2 regions of the Faecalibacterium sp. i25-0019-C1 genome follow, and region 2 is predicted to be linked to the other one. Evidence: riboswitches for the same ligand, from Rfam matches in the RefSeq annotation. Region 2 holds a riboswitch; the other holds the start of a gene.
What was found. Region 2 has a riboswitch for thiamine pyrophosphate ahead of thiD (bifunctional hydroxymethylpyrimidine kinase/phosphomethylpyrimidine kinase). Riboswitches for the same ligand answer to the same signal wherever they lie in the genome.
Positions count from the first base shown of each region.

Region 1: it holds a riboswitch for thiamine pyrophosphate, as region 2 does, so the genes downstream of both, thiW (energy coupling factor transporter S component ThiW) here and thiD (bifunctional hydroxymethylpyrimidine kinase/phosphomethylpyrimidine kinase) in region 2, are expected to answer to the same signal.

Region 1 covers NZ_AP031428.1:2,252,574-2,255,777, reverse strand. Annotated here, with positions in the region: gene ACGHUK_RS11190 (precorrin-8X methylmutase) at 1-658, shown strand, start outside; gene ACGHUK_RS11185 (hypothetical protein) at 821-1,057, opposite strand; TPP riboswitch at 1,246-1,353, shown strand; gene thiW (energy coupling factor transporter S component ThiW) at 1,646-2,161, shown strand; gene thiM (hydroxyethylthiazole kinase) at 2,177-2,998, shown strand; gene thiE (thiamine phosphate synthase) at 2,985-3,204, shown strand, end outside.
Region 2 covers NZ_AP031428.1:1,298,890-1,302,093, reverse strand. Annotated here, with positions in the region: gene ACGHUK_RS06450 (D-isomer specific 2-hydroxyacid dehydrogenase family protein) at 1-701, shown strand, start outside; gene ACGHUK_RS06445 (TIGR00730 family Rossman fold protein) at 742-1,278, opposite strand; TPP riboswitch at 1,374-1,481, shown strand; gene thiD (bifunctional hydroxymethylpyrimidine kinase/phosphomethylpyrimidine kinase) at 1,538-2,338, shown strand; gene ACGHUK_RS06435 (TENA/THI-4 family protein) at 2,331-3,008, shown strand.

The DNA of each region.
Region 1 (3,204 bases), 950 kb from region 2:
TCTGCCCGCCGACATTGAACGGACGAGCATCTCCATTATCACAAGGGAACTGGACGAGCTGGGCCTGACCCCGCCGCCGGAGACGGCTGCGGTGGTCAAGCGGGTCATCCACACCACCGCGGATTTCGACTATGCCAAAAATCTGCGCTTTACACCCGGCGCGGTGGAAGCCGCAGTCAAGGCCCTGCACGCGGGTGCTTTCATCGTTACCGACACTAATATGGCGCTGGCGGGCATCACAAAGCCGGGCCTGAAAAAACTGAACGGTGAAGCCATCTGCTACATGGCAGACCCCGCTGTGGCCGAAGCCGCAAAGCAGGCGGGCACCACCCGTGCCGTTGCCGCCATGCACCGCGCTGCCCGGGAGCACCCGGGGGCCATTCTGGCCATTGGCAATGCGCCCACGGCCCTTTTGACCATTGCGGAGGAAATGGAAGCCGGTCTGCGGCCTGCACTGGTCATTGGCGTGCCGGTGGGGTTTGTGAATGTGGTGGAAAGCAAGGAAGTACTGTTTGCCGCCTGCGAGCGATACGGCGTGCCTGCCATCGCCGCCATGGGCCGCAAAGGCGGCAGCAATGTGGCTGCAGCCATCTGCAACGCCCTCATTTACTCTGCCACCGAAATGCTGGACCCCTCTGCCAGAGGGTGGAACGGATAAGGCGGAAACAGCATAACATCAAAAACCCGGAACCCTTTTTGAGCCGTTTTGGCCGAGAAAAGGTTCCGGGTTTTGTTCATGATTTTTTCAGAGAGCTATTTTGCAACAGCCCCATTTTCACGGAAAAGGTCCGAACTGAGCACGGCATCCACACTGCCGGCATCAGGCTGCGGGGAACGCCTTGTTCCACACTTCGATCACCTTGAACTTCGGGGTCCAGCCTTCGGGTTCAAAGCGGTCGCCCTTGGCACCCATGGTGCCCTGCTCGGTGCACCACTGTGCGGCCTTGGCCATATCAGGGTCGGTCACATCCGCAAAGGCGGGTGCGCACACGCTCAGCACCATGCACAGCGCCACGAGGGCCGAAAGCAGCCTTTGGGTCAGGGTCGTCTGCTTCATATGGAATTCCTCCTTTTTGCTTACGGGGGGGGGGTATGCGTCCGCCTTGAAAATACCATATTTCACCTTCTTTTTCAATAAAACCTGCGTGAAACGCCCCAAAAACTGCGTGAAAAACGTTTTGCACCGCTGTGCGCGCCTTTGCCCCCTCTTGCAATTTGTGCGCAAAGGGTGTAAAATACAGTCACAATCAAATACAGGGGAGCTTGTGAAGCAGGCTGAGAGGAAGTACCTAAACTTCGACCCTTTTACCTGATGCGGATAATGCCGCCGTAGGAAGTCAGAATGGATGATTTTTTGCAGGAGGCACCGCGGAAGGTGTCTCCTGTTTTTTTTGTTGTGTACCGATTACCATTAAGGAGGATGCCTTGTACTTTTCTGCGGAAGTGCCGCAGCGGGCTGAGGGGGAGCGCCCTGAGCTTTGTGACCGTCAGCGATGGGAAGCCGTGTTCCGGCGTGAGAGGAGACCAGAAAGTCTCGACCGCTTCTTATAGTTCCTGCGCCGGGTCTGGCACCGGGTGCGGGCTGTTTGCGGAGGCGCTGTATGGTTTTTGCTGCTTCCGCAGGTTTGGAAAGGAGCCTTGCCTTATGAAAAAACTCTCTGTGAAAAAGCTGGCGCTGGCCGGCATGCTGTGCGCTCTGTGCGTGGTGGGCAGCGTATTCAGCTTCCCCATGTTCGGCAGCAAATGTGCACCCATCCAGCACATGGTCAATGTGACCTGCGCGGTGCTGCTTGGCCCGTGGTGGGGCGTGGGCGTGGCCTTTGTGGCTTCGCTGCTGCGCAATCTGCTGGGTCTGGGCAGCCTGATGGCCTTCCCCGGCAGCATGTTCGGCGCACTGCTGTGCGGCCTTGTGTACCATAAGACCAAAAACATCCTTGCCACCATGGTGGGCGAGGTGTTCGGCACCAGCATTCTGGGCGGCCTGTGCGCTTACCCGGTGGCCATCTTCCTCATGGGCAAGAGCGCCGGCGACATCGCGTTCTATGCCTACATCGTGCCGTTCCTCATCTCCACTGCAGTGGGTTCCATCATTGCGGGCGTGCTGGTGTACAGCCTGCAGCGCTCCGGCGCTCTGCGCTCCATGCAGAACAGTCTTTCCTGACGGAGGGGCACCCGAATGTTCAAAACAGAATTCGAGAACCTGCGCCGCACCTGCCCGCTCATCCATAACATTACCAACTACGTCACCGTGAACGACTGCGCCAACATGGTGCTGGCCTGCGGTGCTTCGCCCATCATGGCCGACGATGCCGCCGAGGTGGAGGATATCACCACCATCTGCGGCGGTCTGAACATCAACATCGGCACCCTGAACAGCCGCACCATCACCAGCATGCTGCTGGCGGGCAAAAAGGCAAACCAGCTGGGCCATCCTGTGGTGCTGGACCCGGTGGGTGCGGGTGCATCCCGCCTGCGCACCGACACGGCTTTCCGCCTGCTCAGGGACGTAAAGTTCACCGTGATCCGCGGCAACATCTCGGAGATCAAAACGCTGGCCTCCGGCGCGGGAACCACCAAGGGCGTGGATGCCGATGTGGCCGATAAAGTTACTGAGGCCAATCTGGACAGTGCCGTGGCCTTTGCCAAGGCCTTTGCAGCCCAGACGGGTGCCGTTATTGCCATTACCGGTGCCATCGACATCGTGGCCGATGCCGAAAAAGCCTACTGCATCCGCAACGGCAATGCCATGATGAGCAGCATCACCGGTACGGGCTGCCAGCTTTCGGCCTTGACGGCGGCTTTCGTTACCGCCAACCCCGGCCATCCGCTGGAAGCTGCTGCAGCCGCAGTGTGCGCCATGGGCCTTGCGGGCGAGACCGCCCACAAACGCCTGACCCCGCTGGACGGCAACTCCACCTACCGCAATTATATCATCGATGCCATTTACAATATGACCCCGGATCAGCTGGAAGAAGGAGCAAACTATGAAGTGCGATAAGCAGAACATGCTTCTGTATGCCGTCACCGACCGCGCATGGGTGGGAAAGCAGACCCTCTATGAACAGGTGGAGAGCGCCCTGAAGGGCGGTGTCACCTGTGTGCAGCTGCGTGAAAAAGAGCTGGACGACGAAGCTTTTCTGAAAGAGGCTGTGGAGATCCATGCTCTGTGCCAGCGCTACGGCGTGCCGTTCTTTGTGAACGACA
Region 2 (3,204 bases):
GCTGCCCGAATATCCGTTACATCGGCATGTGCTGCAGTCTGTATTCGGAAGAGAGCGCCAACGTAGATATCGCCTATGCCCGCACCCGCGGCATCAAAGTGCTGGGCATCCGGGACTACGGCGACCGCGGCGTTGTGGAGTACGTCCTGCATGAGCTCACCGGCATCCTGCACGGTTTTGGGATGCCCATGCTGCGGGACGAGCCGGTGGAGATCACCGGGCTGAAGGCAGGCATCATCGGGCTGGGTGTGTCCGGCAAAATGATCGCCGACGCGCTGCAGTTCATGGGTGCCGACATTGCCTATTACAGCCGCACCCGCAAGCCGGATGCCGAAGCTGTGGGCATGGCCTATAAGCCGCTGGCACAGCTGCTGACCGAGAGCGAGGTGGTGTTCACCTGCCTGAACAAAAATGTCCTGCTGCTGGGCAAGGACGAATTTGCGCAGCTGGGCGAGGGAAAGGTGCTGTTCAACACCTCCATCGGCCCGGGCTTTGACTCTGCTGCTCTGGAACAGTGGCTTGCTCTGCCGGGCACCCACTTCTTCTGTGACACCCGTGCCGCTGCCGGCCCGGTGGGTGAAGACTTCTTTGCCCGTGAGAATGTGCATTGCGCGAATGTTTCTGCCGGACGCACCAAGCAGGCTTTTGTGCTGCTGAGCCAGAAGGTGCTGGCAAATATCCGCACTGCACTGGGAGAATGATATAAAAAGGAAACGCTTCCCGGCTGGGAAGCGTTTCCTTTTAGGCTTTATTCAAAATTGTTGTGATCTCTTCCAGATTCGCCGCAAATCGGATGCCCTGCTGGCGTTGCGGCGTGGAAAGGCCTTTCTCGATCATTTTGGCAAGCAGTGCTTTCAGGCTGTCGTAGTAGCCGTTCAGATTATAAAGGATGCAGGGCGCATCCAGCTGACCCAGCGAGACCCGGGACATCACTTCTGCAATTTCTTCCAGCGTGCCGGTACCGCCGGGGAATGCGATGAAGGCATCGCCCAGCTCGATCATCTTCGTCTTGCGCTCGGTCATGTCCTTGGTGACGATCAGCTCGGTCAGGCCATCGTGCTGCAGCTCCTGCTGCACAAAGAACTGCGGTTCCACACCGGTCACCGTGCCGCCTGCGTCCAGCGCGCTCTGGGCAAGCTGACCCATCAGGCCGCTGCGGGAGCCGCCGTACACAAGGCGGTGCCCGTTTGCACCGATCCAGCTGCCCAGTTCCCGGACAGCTTCCGCCAGCGCAGGATCATTGCCCGCATTTGCTCCAAGATAGACCGTGATGTTCATGGTATTTCCCCCTTTGTTTTTTCCATTTTACCACGCAGCGGGCCGATTGAAAAGGGCCATCCCCTTGCAAATGCAGCGGCACTGTGGTATTCTTGAACGCAGAAAAAGGGAGCCTGCAAAAGCAGGCTGAGAGTGGGCTGTTTGCCCAGACCTGTGACCTGATTTGGACAATGCCAACGTAGGGAGATACTGCTGCTTCAAAGTGCGGAGATGCCTCCTTGCGGGCATTTCCGCATTTTTTGCAAAGGAAGTTGTAACCATGAAAACTGCATTGACGATTGCCGGCAGCGATTCCAGCGGCGGTGCTGGCATCCAGGCCGATATCAAAACCATGACTGCAAACGGCGTGTACGCCATGAGCGCCATTACCGCACTGACTGCCCAGAACACCACAGGTGTGACCGGCATTTTTGAAGCCACGCCCGAATTTCTGGCACAGGAGATCGACGCCATTTTTACCGACATCTACCCGGATGCCGTCAAGATCGGCATGGTATCCTCGGCAGAGCTGATCGGTGTGATCGCCGAAAAGCTGCACACCTACGGCGCAAAGCATATCGTGGTGGACCCGGTGATGGTTGCCACCTCCGGCTCCAAGCTGCTGCGGGACGATGCCGTGCAGGCACTGACCGAAAAACTGCTGCCCATGGCAGAGGTGGTCACCCCCAACATTCCGGAGGCTGAGATCCTTTCCGGCATGAAGATCACCGATGCGGCCGGAATGGAGGCCGCTGCAAAGCTGATCAGCGAGAAATACCACTGTGCCGTGCTGTGCAAGGGCGGCCACCAGATCAACGATGCCGACGACCTTCTGTGGCGGGACAGCTGCGGCAAATGGTTCCGCGGCAAGCGCATTGCAAACCCCAATACCCACGGCACCGGCTGCACCCTATCCAGCGCCATTGCGTCTAATCTGGCAAAGGGCTATGATCTGGATGCATCGGTGGAGCGCGCAAAGGCCTACATTTCCGGCTGTCTTTCTGCCATGCTGGATCTGGGCCACGGCTCCGGCCCGATGGACCATATGTTTGCACTGAAGGGAGAGTTTGTGGGTGAGTGAGCAGACCTTTGTGCAGCAGCTGGTGCAGGAAAGTCTGCCTGTGTGGGAGCAATGTCTGCACTCAGAATTTCTGACCCACCTTGCGGATGGCACACTGGATGAAGCCTGCTTCAAGGGCTACATCGTGGAGGACAGTCTTTACCTGCGGGAATATGCCAAGGTGTTTGCCTGGGGCATGACCAAGGCAAAGGATATGCAGACCATCCGCACCTACTATTCCCTGCTTTCCTTCGTGAATGAGAGCGAGGATGCAGCCCGCCTGCACTATCTCAAGCACTTTGGACTGACCGATGAAGGCATCCAGAGCCTGCCGCTGCGGCCGGAGAACCGTGCCTATGTGGACTCTATGATCGAAGCCGCCAAAAATGGCGATGGCGCGGCCGAGTGTATGATGGCCTGCCTGCCCTGTATGCTGAGCTATGGCTGGATCTTCCAGAAACTGCTGGAAGAAAAGCCTTCCGTGCAGGATACCCTTTATGGTGCGCTGGTGGTGGACTATGCTGACAAGGGCTATGAGGCGGCCTGCCGCGACTGGGCCGCGTTTGCAGAAAAAGTCTGCGAAGGCCTGAGCGACGAGCGCCTTGCCCGCTGCCGCGAGATCTTCCATGCCTGCTCGGAGCACGAGCTGAACTTCTGGGCCATGGCAGCTTCCCCGCGCAGTGACCTGTAATTTTTCCTAAAATATAAAATGCACCCGGCCTGTGGGCAGAACCGCAGCAACCGGGTGCATTTGTTTTGTTCAGGGTTTCGTGGCCGCAACCACAGGCATGAGCCTTCGTGCCGGAAACAAGGGAGCCCTAAAACAAAAACTCCCCCGGCTCTTCTGCCGAGGGAGTGGAAAAGAAAAACGCCCCTAACAGAAGAAT